Linked DNA regions of Pyxidicoccus xibeiensis. The protein of the gene in region 1 interacts with the protein of each later gene in a pairwise test. Links are inferred from orthologs where the notes say so. Each region holds a gene or a part of one and is shown in the gene's direction. Other genes may lie near its edges.

The links.
Region 2: the proteins of LXT23_RS43570 (region 1) and priA interact in binary tests that used the Escherichia coli proteins (3 or more experiments, as listed by UniProt). The link is inferred for Pyxidicoccus xibeiensis from one-to-one orthologs.

Annotation. Positions count from the first base shown.
Region 1 is NZ_JAJVKV010000018.1:89,744-96,557, forward strand. Bases 4,011-6,814 are described here. They hold LXT23_RS43570 (single-stranded DNA-binding protein), read left to right. Parts: upstream 4,011-5,065; coding sequence 5,066-5,563; downstream 5,564-6,814. Other genes in these bases: dacB (D-alanyl-D-alanine carboxypeptidase/D-alanyl-D-alanine endopeptidase), read left to right, coding at 4,011-4,866; LXT23_RS43575 (succinate dehydrogenase), read right to left, coding at 5,695-6,378; hslO (Hsp33 family molecular chaperone HslO), read left to right, coding at 6,638-6,814. Outside these bases: LXT23_RS43545 (hypothetical protein), read right to left, coding at 1-187; LXT23_RS43550 (PTS sugar transporter subunit IIA), read left to right, coding at 421-882; LXT23_RS43555 (hypothetical protein), read left to right, coding at 910-1,755; dtd (D-aminoacyl-tRNA deacylase), read right to left, coding at 1,752-2,216; more of dacB, read left to right, coding at 2,596-4,010. UniProt on the Escherichia coli protein: Plays an important role in DNA replication, recombination and repair. Binds to ssDNA and to an array of partner proteins to recruit them to their sites of action during DNA metabolism. Acts as a sliding platform that migrates on DNA via reptation.
Region 2 is NZ_JAJVKV010000003.1:849,972-857,047, reverse strand. What follows is about bases 2,472-5,537. They hold priA (replication restart helicase PriA), read left to right. Parts: upstream 2,472-2,843; coding sequence 2,844-5,231; downstream 5,232-5,537. Other genes in these bases: LXT23_RS16345 (DnaJ domain-containing protein), read left to right, coding at 5,246-5,537; LXT23_RS16355 (glutathione S-transferase N-terminal domain-containing protein), read left to right, coding at 2,472-2,632. Outside these bases: LXT23_RS49695 (hypothetical protein), read left to right, coding at 1-154; LXT23_RS16365 (hypothetical protein), read right to left, coding at 157-1,008; LXT23_RS16360 (hypothetical protein), read left to right, coding at 1,197-1,952; more of LXT23_RS16355, read left to right, coding at 2,006-2,471; more of LXT23_RS16345, read left to right, coding at 5,538-7,076.

The DNA of each region.
Region 1 (6,814 bases):
TGCCGTCCCCGGCGATGACGAGCGAAGAGGTGGGGCCGGTGATGGCCGTGCCCTCCAGGCGAAGGGGCTCCTCGGAGGCGTCGCCGAGGCGCACGCCGCCCGAGGAGGCGTGGGCACCCGAGGTGGCCGCGCAGCCCGTGCCCATGACGGAGACGACGGCGACAGTCGACAGGAAGAAGCGCTTCATGGGAAGTCCTCCAGGTCCGCGATTGACTGGCGGACTCGAGGGGAAAAACGCCAGCCCGTGAAGCGCATATCGCCCCCGGGTATGGGGGGACGACGCGACGTGTGGCGGCTCCGTCCCTCCTCCGCCATGATGCGCAGTGAGCGCGAGCGGTCGCGGCAGGACAGGCGACCCTTGCGCTAAACGAGGGTGAGGAGTAATTGCCGCTCCTACGGAGCGCCAGCGCGGGAGCGTCAGTGAGAATCGCCGAGTTCCTCAGCCCCCAAGCCGTCATCGCCGACATGCAGTCGCGGACGAAGCCGGAGGTGTTGCGCGAGCTGAGCGCCACGCTGGTCCGGGCCCACCCGCTGCTGCCGGCGGACCGGCTGGTGGAGGTGCTGCGCGAGCGCGAGAAGCTGGGGAGCACCGGCATCGGCGAGGGCGTGGCCATTCCCCACGGCAAGCTGCCGGGCATGGCGCAGCTCCAGGCCGCCTTCGGCGTGTCGAAGACGGGCGTGGACTTCGAGGCCATCGACGGCCGGCCCACCCACCTGTTCTTCGCGCTGGTGGCGCCGGAGAACAGCGCGGGCGTGCACCTCAAGGCCCTGGCCCGCATCTCCCGGCTCTTCAAGAACCCGCGCTTCCGGGCCGCCATCCTCGAGGCGCCCACGGCCGCGGACATCCACGCCCTCATCGTGCAGGAAGACGCACGGCCCTGAGCGGCTATCGGCTCCGGGGGGAGCACCATGGACGTCGTCCTGAGGCCGATCAACGATCGGTTCTTCCACGAGCAGGTGTTGCCCTTCCTCGGCCAGTCCATGATGGATGCGTCGCGGGCGCTGGAGTCCCTGCTGGAGACGCTGGGGGACGGGCAGGCGCGCATGCTCTGCGAGCGGATGCTGGCCACGGCGGTGCCGGGCGGGCTGGGCTCGGTGGACGCGGAGCCCTGGTCGGACCTGGTGGACCGGCTCGTCTTCCAGCTCTGGCGCGAGGGCCCCGCGGGCTGGGAGTCCAGCCAGGACCAGGCGGGCTACGCCGACGGCTGGGACGAGGCGCTGCACCTGGCGCTGATGCTGGAGGAGCCGGGCTATCCGTACTGGGACGCGCGCGGCTCGCGCGAGGTCCGCGACGGCTTCCGCTTCCGGCCCATGGCGGACATGGGGATGGCCTCCCTGCTGGCGGGGCAGTGGGACCCCTTTCCGGAGTTCCCCCCCGACCGCGTCTTCACCACCCAGGGCCGGGGCGAGTACTTCCCCCACGAGCGCTTCGCCTTCGCGGACTGGGCCTGGCGTCCGGCGCGCGCGGTGGCGCACTGGCAGGTGAACCTGCCGCGCAAGCTGGAGCGGCTGCTGGTGCGCGAGCAGGCACGGCTGAAGCTGCCCTCGCTGCCGGAGAAGGACGAGGTGCTCGGCTACTGGATGGGGAAGGTGGCCCAGCCGCCGCCGCTCACGGTGGCCTTCTCCGGCCTGGGGCCCCGCGCGGCGAACTGGATTCGCGAGCTGGGCGCGCTCACCGCCCACGTGCGCGGCGCCGCCCTGGCGAAGCAGGGGCTGGCGGCGCTGGTGACGAAGGGCTCCGGCGTCCGAATCTAGGCGGGCCGGGGCGCGGCGGGGCCCGGGCTGTCGAGGAGGATGGTGACGGGCCCGTCGTTGACGAGCGCCACCTTCATGTCCGCGGCGAAGATGCCGGTGCCCACCGTGAGGCCCCGCTGGCGCAGCAGCTCGCACGCGCGCTCGTAGAGGGCCTTCGCGCCCACCGGCTCCATGGCGTCGATGAAGCTGGGCCGCCGGCCCTTCTGCGCGTTGCCGTAGAGGGTGAACTGGCTGACGACGATGAGCTGCTTCGAGGTGTCCTCCAGGGACAGGTTCATCTTCCCCGCGGCGTCCTCGAAGATGCGCAGGGTGGCGAGCTTCTCCACCATCCACGCCACGTCCGCCTCGGTGTCCCCCCGGCCCACGCCCAGCAGCACGAGCAGGCCCGGGCCGATTTCGCTCACCCGCTGGCCCTCCACCGTCACCGACGCCTCCAGCACCCGCTGCACCACCGCTCGCATCGACGTGTCCTCCTCCAGGGGCGGGCGCTCCGGCTTCGGGGCGCCCGGGCCTTCCGTTACCGCTCCCCGTGGCACCGGTCCAGGGCCGCGGGTGGCTCCAGCAACACGGTAGCCCTATGCCCCCTGGCCCCCCACGAGTAGGACAGAGGCCTCCTTTGGCGCGGAACCTTCACAGGGGATGTCAGGGACAGCGGCGATGCTACGCCCGTGGAGTCCTGGAGGCTGAGCGGGGTCGCAGTGAAAAGAAGTCCACACGCCAGGCATCCGCTTGCCGCCTGGTGGAAGGGTAAGCGCCCAACCGTGGACTCCGGCTGCCTCTCTCCCTTGCCGGCCTTTCGCCGCCCTCCCCATAATGGCCCGCGACTTCCCCGGAGCGAGTGTGCAGGTCCATCGAGCCAGCCCCTTCTTGGCCGCAGCGTCCATTCTTTTCCTGACACTCCCGAGCGCCGCGCTGTCGGCGCCTCCATCGGCCGAGAAGCGCGCGGACCGTGAGGCGCTGAAGGCGGCACTGATGGAGGTGCTCCAGCGCTCGCCGTTGAAGGCGAGCCGCGTGGGCGTGCACATGCAGAGCCTGGATGACGGCACTGTCGTGTTCAGTCACAACGCAGACGAGCTGCTCAACCCGGCCTCCAACGTGAAGCTGGTGACGTCGGCCGCCGCGCTGGCGACGCTCGGGCCCGAGTTCCGCTACGACACCGAGTTCCTGGTGGACCCGGAGCTGGGCTCGGACGGCAAGGTGAAGACGCTGTACGTGCGCGGCAAGGGCGATCCATCCCTGACGACGGAGCGCCTGTGGGGCGTCGTCTCCGAGCTGTGGCACGTCGGTGTCCGCGAGGTGGGCGAAATCGTCGTGGACGACTCCTGGTTCGACGCCGAGCGCACGCCGCCCGGCTATGACCAGGAGGACTCGGACCGGGCCTACATGGCGCCCACCGGCGCGCTCAGCCTCAACTGGAACGCGGTGGCCATCTACCTGCGCGCGGGCAGTGGCCCGGGCGCCAAGGGCACGGTGGAGATGGAGCCGCCCAGCGACTACTTCATCGTGGAGAACCAGCTCACCACCGGCTCGCGCCGCGCGCGCCGCGTGTCGGTGACGTCGGACCCGGCGGGCTCGCAGCAGAAGATTGTCGTGCGCGGCCAGGTGCCCGAGGAGCGCGGCGGCGCCGTCAGCGTGTGGAAGAAGATCGACAACCCGCCCATGTACTTCGGTCAGACGCTCAAGCAGCTGCTGGCCACCCGCGGCGTGAAGATGAAGGGCCGCGTGAAGGTGGGCCTGACGCCGTCCAAGGCCAAGATGCTGTACGTGGCGCAGTCCGAGACGTTCGACGTGCTCCTCAAGCGCCTCAACAAGCTCTCCAGCAACTTCGTCGCCGAGCAGCTGCTCAAGACGATGGGCGCCGAACTCAAGGGCGCGCCGGGCTCCTTCACCAAGGGCGTGGAGGTGGTGGAGCAGTTCCTGGAGCGTGACGTGGGCATCCCCCGCGGCACCTACGTGATGAAGAATGGCAGCGGCCTCAACGACGCCAACCGCTTCTCCGCGTCGCAGCTCAACCGGCTCTTGCGCCACATGGTGGAGCGCGTCCCCTTCGCCCCCGAGTACCTGTCGTCCGTGCCCATCGCCGGCAAGGACGGCACGCTCAAGTACCGCTTCGAGGGCAGCGACGCGGTGGGCAAGCTGCGCGCGAAGACGGGCACCCTGGAGAGCGTGTCCGCGCTCAGCGGCTACGTGACGAGCGCGGGCGGCGAGCGCTTCACCTTCTCCATCATGGCCAACGACTTCGCGGGCCGCGCCGGCCCCATCGTCGCAGGCCTGGACGCGCTGGGCGCGGCGGTGGCCGCCACCGGCTCCAGCCTGGGGCCCTCCAACGCGGTGGCCGCGCTGGCCGACAGCAGCCGCCCCGCCAGCGCCATCAACGACGTGGCCGCGCGCATCAAGACGTACCTGGACCTGGGCAAGCAGCGGGACCAACGCAACATCGGCTTCCTGCGCACCGCGTGGCGCAGCGAGAGGGACCCGGCCGTCCGCGCGGTGCTGGCGGAGAGCCTCTACCAGTCCAACCCGCATGACTACCTGGGCGCGCGCACGCTGCTGGACAGCTACGCGGCCACCGGCGAGGTGTACGGCCGGCTGAGGGAAGTGGCGCGGGTGCTCTCCGTGGAGGTGCCGGGCGTCAGCAGCATGGTGGAGCTGGCCGCGGGTGGTAACTCCGAGGCGCTGGCCCGGGTGCTGGAGCTGGCCGGCGTCGCCGGGACGGATGCGCAGTCGCAGAAGGAGCTGTCCGAGGCCCTGGGCGAGGTGGCGCGCACCGCGCCCGAGGAGCTGGTGGTGGCGCTGCGTGCCGCGAGCGCCGGGGACCGCGATGCCTCCACCACGCTGCTGGCCCGGGCGCTGGTGCAGGCGGGCCAGGCGGACCACCCCTTCTGGAAGTCGCTGCGCCGCACGCTGGGCGCCACGGACCCGCAGCTCGCCGCCTTCGCCAAGGGGCTGGACTCCACGCTGTCGCAGAAGGTGGCCGAGGCCAAGGCGCCGAAGCCGGGCGACGCGGGCACCCCCGTGCAGGTGGTGGCCCCCGCCGGCAACGCGCCCGTGCCGCCGCGCGCCGGCACACCGCCGGAGGCCCGCACCGCCGAGACGCGTCCCGGCGGGTAGGGCGCTGCTCCCACCTTCCGGTCTCCACCCCGGGCAGGACGCCTCCCTGCCCGGAGAGCAGCCGTGCGTCCGGGCCGCCGGGAACATTTCTCGCGTTTGGTCCGATGTCGGTGTGGACTGCTATAGGTGGAACCAACCTGCCAGGAGTGTCCCGGGCAGGGTGCTGCTGGCCCGTGGTGGGCCAGCTATAGGAGCGGTCATGGCTGGAGGCGTGAACAAGGTCATTCTCATCGGCAACCTGGGGGCGGACCCCGAGGTTCGCTTCACCCCGGGCGGTCAGGCGGTGGCGAACTTCCGGATTGCCACCAGCGAGAGCTGGACCGACAAGAATGGCCAGAAGCAGGAGCGCACCGAGTGGCACCGCATCGTCGTCTGGGGAAAGCTCGCGGAGCTCTGCGGCGAGTACCTGAAGAAGGGACGGCAGTGCTACGTCGAAGGCCGCCTGCAGACGCGCGAGTGGACGGACAAGGAGAACCGGAAGAACTACACCACCGAGGTCGTGGCCAACGCCGTGACGTTCCTCGGTGGTCGTGACGCCGGTGAGGGCATGAGCGCGGGCGGCGGCGGTGGTGGTCGCCGGCAGTCGTCCCCGCAGCGTGGCAACGGCGCGGACACCGACTACGGCCAGCCGCCCCCCATGGATGACAGCAACATGGGTGGTGGACACGCCGGTGGTGACGACGACATCCCGTTCTGAAGCCCGTCCCAGCAGTTCGAAGCAGCTGGAAATGAAGCGGCCGCTCCCGGAAGGACTCGGGAGCGGCCGGTTTCTTTTTCAGCGCACTGTGCTTCCAGCGGCACGCGGGGCGTGCCGCCACGGCCCCCGCGTCACGGAGGCGAGGCGCCCGTGGGGCTGAAGGCGGCGCCCGCGGTGTAGAGGGCGTAGATGACGCCCCAGCTCATCGCCGTGAGGACGAGGAAGATGATGATGACGACCGGCTCGAAGCGGCGCATGGAGCGCTCGCTGGCGAGCAGGCCCCAGTACATGGCGAAGCCCTGGAGGCCGTTGGCCAGGTGGTACGAGGTGCCCAGCGTGCCCAGCAGGTAGACGATGAGCGTGGGCATGTGGTGGTGCATCTCCCGGGCGATGTCGGAGAAGGGCTCCGGGTGCCCCTCCACCAGCCGCGGGTGGAGGAAGGCCAGCCAGATGTGGGCGCCGAGGAAGAACAGGACGCCCACCGCGCTCAGGCGCTGGATGATGTACTTGAAGTTGCCGTAGTTGTTGTACCGGACGTTGTTGGGCCGGAAGTTGAACAGGCGAATCAGGCCCCAGCCGGTGTGCAGCAGCAGCGGCAGCAGGACGATGATGAAGGTGAAGGCCTGGGCGAACGGGTTGGAGTAGCTCGTCACCGAGGCTTCCCACGCCGCCGCGCCGTTGAAGGCGGAGAGGTTGTCCCACAGGTGGTTGACGACCCAGAGGGACAGGGGCACCACCGCGAGGAACGAGCCCAGGCGGGACTTGAGGAGCGGAGTCTTCGTCGGAACGGCGGCTGCGGCGGCTTGGCTGCTCATCGGGTCTCCAGCGACGGCGCGCGGGCGGGTACCGCGTCCACGTCAAGGTCGGGTGACAGTCGGACGGCGGTTTATAGCCGTTCCGGCCAGGAGGCTGGATTTCTTCCGCACCCCCGGATGGCAGGAGTCCCACACGGAGGCATAAGGCAGTCCTTATGCGTCACCCCGCCCCCCACTGCTGCCTCCCCGGCGGGCGGCGGGGCGCCCGCCTTCTGCCGTTGGCGGGCAAAGCGGGCTCGTGCACGCTAATCGCACCCCTATGCCCGATGAGATTGTCAGTGGATTGCTGAAGCAGACGGACCTGCGCGTGGTGCTGGCCACCACCACGGAGCTGTCCCGTCAGGCACGCGCCACCCACGGTGCGGCCCCCGCCGCCGCCGCCCTCCTGTCCCAGGCCCTCACCGCCGCCGCCCTCATGGGCGCCCTCCAGAAGCAC
Region 2 (7,076 bases), on another replicon or contig:
GGACTCCGCCAACCGCGCGGGGCTCGTCGCCAGTGGGAGCGTGGGGCCGGCCCTGGCCGTCCTGCGCGCGCGCCGCAACCAGGACGCGGAGCTGGTGGAGCTGCTGCGCTTCGCCGCGTCCGAGCGCTACCTGGAGCTGCGCGCGCCGCGCTGACCTCAGTTCATCTGCAGTCGGAGGGTGAGCGCCAGCAGCCGGCCCTTCCTGCCGCCCAGGTCATGGCGGTAGGCCAGGTCCACGCCGCCGCCCGCCTGCGTCACGAAGCCGAGGCCCGTGCTCAGCTGGGAGACCTTCGCGAAGCCGTCATACGTGTAGCCCGCGCGCAGCGGCAGGACCTGTCCGAGCAGGTACTCCAGGCCTCCGCTGTACGTGAGCGTCGTCTTGTCGTCGGTGATGAGGTCCGCGCGCACGTCACCGGCCACCGTCAGCAGACCCGACAGCACGCCCACGTGCCCGGTGAAGTAGCGCGTCAGCTCCTCGTTGTCCGTGTCGATGAGGTTGTGCGCGGACACGCCCGCGATGAACGCCGGGGACAGCCGCAGCAACAGGCCCGTGTCCACGGTGACGGAGTTGACGTACCGCGACTGGCCGCTCAGCCGCAGGTAGCGGGCCGTCGCGCCCAGCAGGATGACCTGGTTCAGCGGCAGGCCCACCCCCAGCGAGCTGAAGTGGGCGCTCGAGCGCGCGCCGCCGCGGCCCAGGCTCACCCAGTGGTAGTCCACGCCCATGGCGAGCCGGCTGGTGGCCGCGTCCACCACGCTGATGCCCAGCAGGCCCTCCTTCAGCCCGACGTCCCAGGCGCCCGTGGCCTCCACGCGGTAGGCGGGGAACAGGGCCATGGCGGCGGGGTTGCCCAGCACCGCCTCCGTACCCAGGCCCAGGGCCCGGTAGGCCCCCCCCATGCCGTAGGCCCGCGCGCTCATGACGTCGCGCAGTTCCTCGGCGCGCTGGGCCAGGGCGGAGGTGGACACACTCAGGGCGAGCAGCAGGACGATGGGGCGGAGCGGCATGTCGTTCGCATCCTATCCAGCTTGAAGGGGGGGGAGGCCATCAATACATTGCCGGCCCCAACGCCCGCCCACATGACCACCTTCCCGAGGAAGTGTCGCACGGTCCACTGGGCTACATGTTCATGGGACGGCGCTACGTCGCGGTGACGAGGTGCGCTACCTCACAGGCCCATGAAGACGGAGAAACCGTGAAGCGCACCGCAGCCCTGCTGACAGTCCTGGTCTCCTTCGCCGCGGGCGCCTATGTGCTGCCCGGCAGCTCCATCCTCCGCCGCATGGCGGGCGAGCGCGACGAGCTCAAGCTGTCCTCGCTGCGCGTGGACGGCTCGCTCAGCTTCAGCGGCCCGGCCGTGCAGGAGGCGGGGGCGGCGCTGGGCACCCCCACCGACCGCCCCGAGGTCCAGGGCGACGGCACGCTCTACCTCAAGGTCCCCGGCCGCTGCCGCTTCGAGGCCTCCGTGCCGGACGGCAACGCCAAGGCCGCCGCGATTCTGGCGGGCGGCCGGCGCCGCTCGGAGGGCACCGAGATTCCCTCCATGTCGGTGCTCATCTCCCAGGTGTGCCCCATCCTCGCGGCCGGCGGCGGCTCCGTGCAGGACGTGAAGGAGTCGGTGCAGCAGTACCTCCAGGGCCTGGGCGTGGAGACGGGGCGCACCGGCCTGGCGCGCTTCGGCGGCGAGGTGGCGTACGTGCTCGGGGACATGGCCGAGGGCCGCCCGCAGTTCTGGGTGTACAAGGACTCCTTCCGCCCGGCGCGGCTGCGCTACACGGACAATGCGAAGGTGGCCTGGGACGTGCGCTTCCTGGACTACAACTCGCCGGCCACCGGCGAGTGGATGCCGCGCACCATCGAGGTCTGGCGCGGCGGCCAGCGCGCCCTGCGCTTCACCGCGCTCAAGGGCGACAACCGCGCCACCGTGGCGGACAAGCTCTTCACGCCGTAGCCTCCGCGAGTCGGCCGGGGCTCCACCCGGCCCTTCACGAGGAGGAGCAGTCCATGAAGGTCTACGGCCACCCGATGAGCACCTGTACGCGCAAGGTCCTCACCACGCTGGCGGAGAAGGGGCACGAGGCGCAGTTCGTCCTCGTGGACCTGATGAAGGGCGAGCACAAGCAGCCCGCGCACGTGGCCCGGCAGCCGTTCGGTGTCATCCCCGCCTTCGAGGACGACGACGGCTTCATGATTTACGAGTCGCGCGCCATCATTCGCTACCTGGACCGCAAGCTGCCGGGGCCCTCGCTCACGCCGTCCAACCCGCAGGCGTATGGGCGGATGGAGCAGTCCATCAGCGTGGAGCAGTCCTACTTCACGCCGGCGGCGATGAAGGTCATCTGGGAGCGGTTCTTCAAGCCGCACATGGGCGGAGGCACCGCGGACGAGGCCCGCATCGCGGAGGGGCTCCAGGGCGTGGAGAAGGTCTTCGCCATCATCGACCCGGTGCTGGGCAAGCAGCAGTACTTCGCGGGTGACAGCTTCTCGCTCGCCGAGGTGTCGTGGCTGCCGTACATGGAGTTCTTCGTCGCGTCCGGCGGGATGGAGCTCATCGGCAAGTACAAGAACGTGGCCGCCTGGTGGGAGCGCGTCAGCACCCGCCCGTCGTGGAAGAAGGTCACCGGCCGGTAGCGGCTCGCGCTGTCCTTCGCGGGGCCCCTCGTTTCCAGAGGGCCCCTTGCGTGGCACTCCACCCCTCCAGCGACGCCTGCCCGGCCGCAGGGCAGCCCGGGAGCCATGCTCCCGAGGCGCGCGCTTGCATCGGGACATGTCAGACCCTCCAGGCACTGTGGACCCCGGTAGCAGGACGGCCGGGGTCGGGGTGGCGGTTGAAGGGAGTGCCATGGAACAGCAGCCCTTGTGGGACGACACGCGCATGGAGCCGGAGGAGGCCTCCTCCACCCGGGGTTCCATGGCCGTGCGCACGTCCGGTGCGAGGAGCCGCCGGGAACTGTCCGAGCGCGAAGGCGCCGCTACAGTGGGCGCCGCAGTGAGCGCACCCGTCCTGGCCTCCATCGCCGTTGGCCGCCCCGTTCGGGGCGAGTTCACCTATGCCGTGCCGGCGGAGCTCGCCGGCAACCTGGCCCCGGGCCAGCGCGTGCTGGTGCCCTTCGGCCGGGGCACGGCGCTGGGCTTCTACCTGGGGCCCGCGTCTCCTCCCGCCGACGAGACGGTGAAGCTCAAGCCCATCCAGCGCGTGCTGGAGGACTCGCCGTCGCTGCCCAGGGACCTCATCGCCCTGCTGCGCTTCGCGGCCGTGCACTACCGCCATCCGCTGGGCGAGGTCATCCGCGGCGCCCTGCCGCCCGGGCTGTCCAAGGCGGTGGACGAGAAGGAAGCCAGGCCGGACGTGCAGCACTTCGCGGTGGCGCTCGTCTCCGAGGTGCCGCCCGCGCTCACCCGCGCCCCCGCCCAGTCCGCCGCGCTCGCCTACCTCCTCGCCGTGGGAGGCAGCGCGCCGCTGGAGGAGGTGTCCCACGCGATTCCGGGCGCACGCGAGACGCTGAAGAAGCTGGCCGCGCGCGGCCTGGCGCGCATCGAAGAGAAGCAGCTGGAGGCCGGCGTGAAGGAGGGCCTCATCCAGGGCCGTCCCGACCGCCTCACCTCCGAGCAGGACGCCGCGGGCCTCGAGCTGCGCGCGGCCCTGGACGCGGGCGCCTTCCAGCCCTTCCTCCTGCACGGCGTCACCGGCAGCGGGAAGACGGAGGTGTACCTGCGCGCGGCGGAGCACACGCTGGCGCTGGGCAAGGGCAGCCTCATCCTGGTGCCGGAAATCGCGCTGACGCCGCAGTTGGTGGGCCGCTTCCGCAGCCGCTTCGGCGCGGAGGTGGCGGTGCTGCACTCGGGGCTGAAGGACCGCGAGCGGCTCTTCCACTGGCAGGCGCTGCGCCGGGGCGACGTGAAGATTGCCGTCGGCGTGCGCTCGGCGGTGTTCGCCCCGGTGGACAACCTGGGCCTCATCGTCGTGGACGAGGAGCACGACCCGTCCTTCAAGCAGGAGGACAAGCTGCGCTATCAGGCCCGCGACCTCGCCGTGGTGCGCGGCAAGCAGGCCGGGGCGGTGGTGGTGCTGGGCTCGGCCACGCCGTCGCTGGAGACGCTGGAGAACGTCAAGCGCGGGCGCTACCGGCTGCTGGAGCTGAAGAACCGGGTGGATGACCGGCCCATGCCCACCATCGAAATGGTGGACCTGCGCGTGGAGCGTCCCCGCGAGGGGATGGTGACGGAGGAGGCGCCCATCCTCAGCCCGCCGCTGCTGGCGGCCATGGAGGAGACGATTGGCCGCGGGCAGCAGGTCATCCTCTTCCTCAACCGCCGGGGCCACAGCACCGTGCTGCTGTGCGAGGTGTGCGGCCTGTCGCTCAAGTGCAGCGAGTGCGACGTGTGCCTTACGCACCACCGCTCGCAGAACCGGGTGGTGTGCCACTACTGCGGCCTGTCCATGCCGCTGCCGGACCGGTGCCTGGAGTGCACCGGCCCCATGCTCAAGCTGGGCATCGGCACCGAGAAGGTGGAAGCCGAGGTGCTGGAGCGCATCCCCACGGCGCGCGTGGCGCGGCTGGACAGGGACTCGGCGACCAGCGCGGAGCGGCTGACGGAGATGCTGGCCTCGTTCGCCCGCCGGGAGCTGGACGTGCTGGTGGGCACGCAGATGGTGGCCAAGGGGCATGACTTCCCCGGCGTGACGCTGGTGTGCGTCGTCATGGCGGACACGTCGCTGGCCATTCCGGACTTCCGCGCCGCGGAGCGCACCTTCCACCTGCTGACCCAGGTGTCCGGGCGCGCGGGGCGGGGCAAGGACCCGGGCAAGGTGCTGGTGCAGACCTACAACCCGGATGCCGAGCCGGTGAAGCGGGTGCTGGCCCACGACTTCGACGGCTTCGCCAGCCGGGAGCTGGAGTGGCGCCGCGCGCTGGCGTACCCACCCTTCTCGCGCATGGCGGCCATCCGCCTGGAGGGTGAGCACCCCGAGCAGACGGCCAGCGTGGCGCGCTTCCTCGGCAACCTGGTGTCGAAGCACATGCCCCCGGCCTCGGCGGGGGTGCGCCTGTTGGGGCCGGCGCTGGCGCCCATCTCCCGCATCCGGGGGAAGACGCGCTGGCAGCTCCTCCTGAAGGGGCCTACACATGCGGCGCTCGCTCCGCTGCTCGGCAGGGTGGAGGCGGCCCTGGGGGACGTCCCGAACGCGGTGAAGGTCGTCATCGACGTGGATCCGGGAGCCATGCTGTAGACTCGGTGCCCCCCATGGGCGCACCCGTCCTCCTCGTCCACGACGACATCGCCACCATCGCCGCCGTGCGTCGCCTGCTCTCGCGAGCGGGGCATGAGGTCATCCTCGCGACCTCCGCGGCGGATGCCCTCATCGGCTTCGGGCACCACCTGCCCGCGCTCATCGTGCTCGCGCCGGGCGTGGAGGGAGGCCGTGGCCGGCTCGTGCTGGAGGAGTTGCTCCAGCACCCGGATGGCAAGACGGCGCGCGTGCTGCTGCTGGGCGAGGCGATTGAGGGCTTCAGCGCACCGGTGGCGCCGCTGCCCCTGGATGGGACGAGCTTCGTCGCGCTGGTGGACTCGCTCATCCGCGCGGAGGCGGACGCGTGGCACGTGGTGGAGAACCGCACCCTGCCCGCGGCCGGCCCCGACACCGGAGCCCCGGTGGGGGGCGAGGCCGAGGCCTGGCACGCCACCGCTCCGCACCCCGTGGGCGGAGACCCCACGCTGGCGAATGCGCTCTTCGGCGACCTGGCCCCGCTGCACCAGACGGACTGGGAGCTGGCGGCGATGACGCGCGAGGAGCGCACCGCGCACGAGGAGGATCAGCAGCGCGAGCGGCAGACGACGCTGGACATGAACACCGCGATGGAGCGGGCGCACCAGGAGGTCGAGGCGGCGGCGATGGCCTCCATCGACTCGGCGCTCTCCTCCGGGGACGGCTGGGATGACGGGACGCCAGCGGCTCCCGGTGACGATTGGGCCGCGGCCGTGGATGACGCGCGGCGCGATGAGGCGGTCTCGGAGCCGGCTGCTGCCGGCGGCGATGTGGATGGCGCGCGGGGCGATGAGGCAGTCGCGGAGCCGCCTCATGCCGGCGGCGATGTGGACGCGGAGGTGCGCGCGGAGGCCGAGCGGCTGGCGCAGCTCGAAATCGAAGAGGCCCTGGCGCGCGAGCAGGCGGAGCTGGCGGCCGCAGTCTCCCTGCCGGTGGGGAGGCTCGCGTGGACGGAGGAGCCCGTCGCGCAGCCCGTGCCACGAGCCGTGACTCCCGCGCCCCGGCTGGGGGACGAGGGGTTCTTCGACGTCGACACGCCCGTGGAGCCGGGACTGGCCCCGTCGCAGTCAGAGGCGCCCTTCGCCGCGGCGGAGACGCCGTCCTGGATGGAACTGCCCCCGGACCCGGAGATGGAGAACACCGCGCGGATGGCGGTGAGCTTCGCCGGAGCCGCGCCGGAAGCGGGCTGGACGCCGGACGCGTCCTCCCCCACGGCGGGCTCGGAGTGGGGGACGGAAGCCGACCTGGCTGAGGCCGTGTCCGCGTCGGGTGTTCCATCCGAGGCCGGCGACATGGACTGGAGCACCGTGGGCGACCCGGCCCCAGCGGCCGGGAGCACGTCGGGCGGCTGGGACGCCTCGGGAAGTGGAGCTTCGGCGGAAGCGTCGGACGGAGCCGCAACGGCCGGGTGGAACGCCGCGGGTGATGACTACGCCGAGGGCGGTACTCCGGCGGAAGCGTCGGACGGCGCCGCAGCGGCTGACTCGGGCGATGCGTACTTCGAGGCGGGGGCTTCGGGTGAAGCCGCCTCGGCTGACGGGAATGGCACGGGCGATGTGCCTGGTGAAGCGGCCTCCTCGGATTGGAATGCCGCCAACGGTGACGGTGCCTCGACGGCTGCGACTGACGCTTCCGCCACCTCGGCGCTCGAAGCCAGAGACGAGTCGGGGCAAGCCGATTCCGACTCCGAGGGAGCCGACGCCGAGACCGAGAGCGTGCCGTCGCACTGGGACGTGCTGGAGGCGGAGCTGCAAGCCGCGGTACGCGCCCGTGAGGCGGAGGAGGCCGCGGCGGGGCTTGCGAGCGATG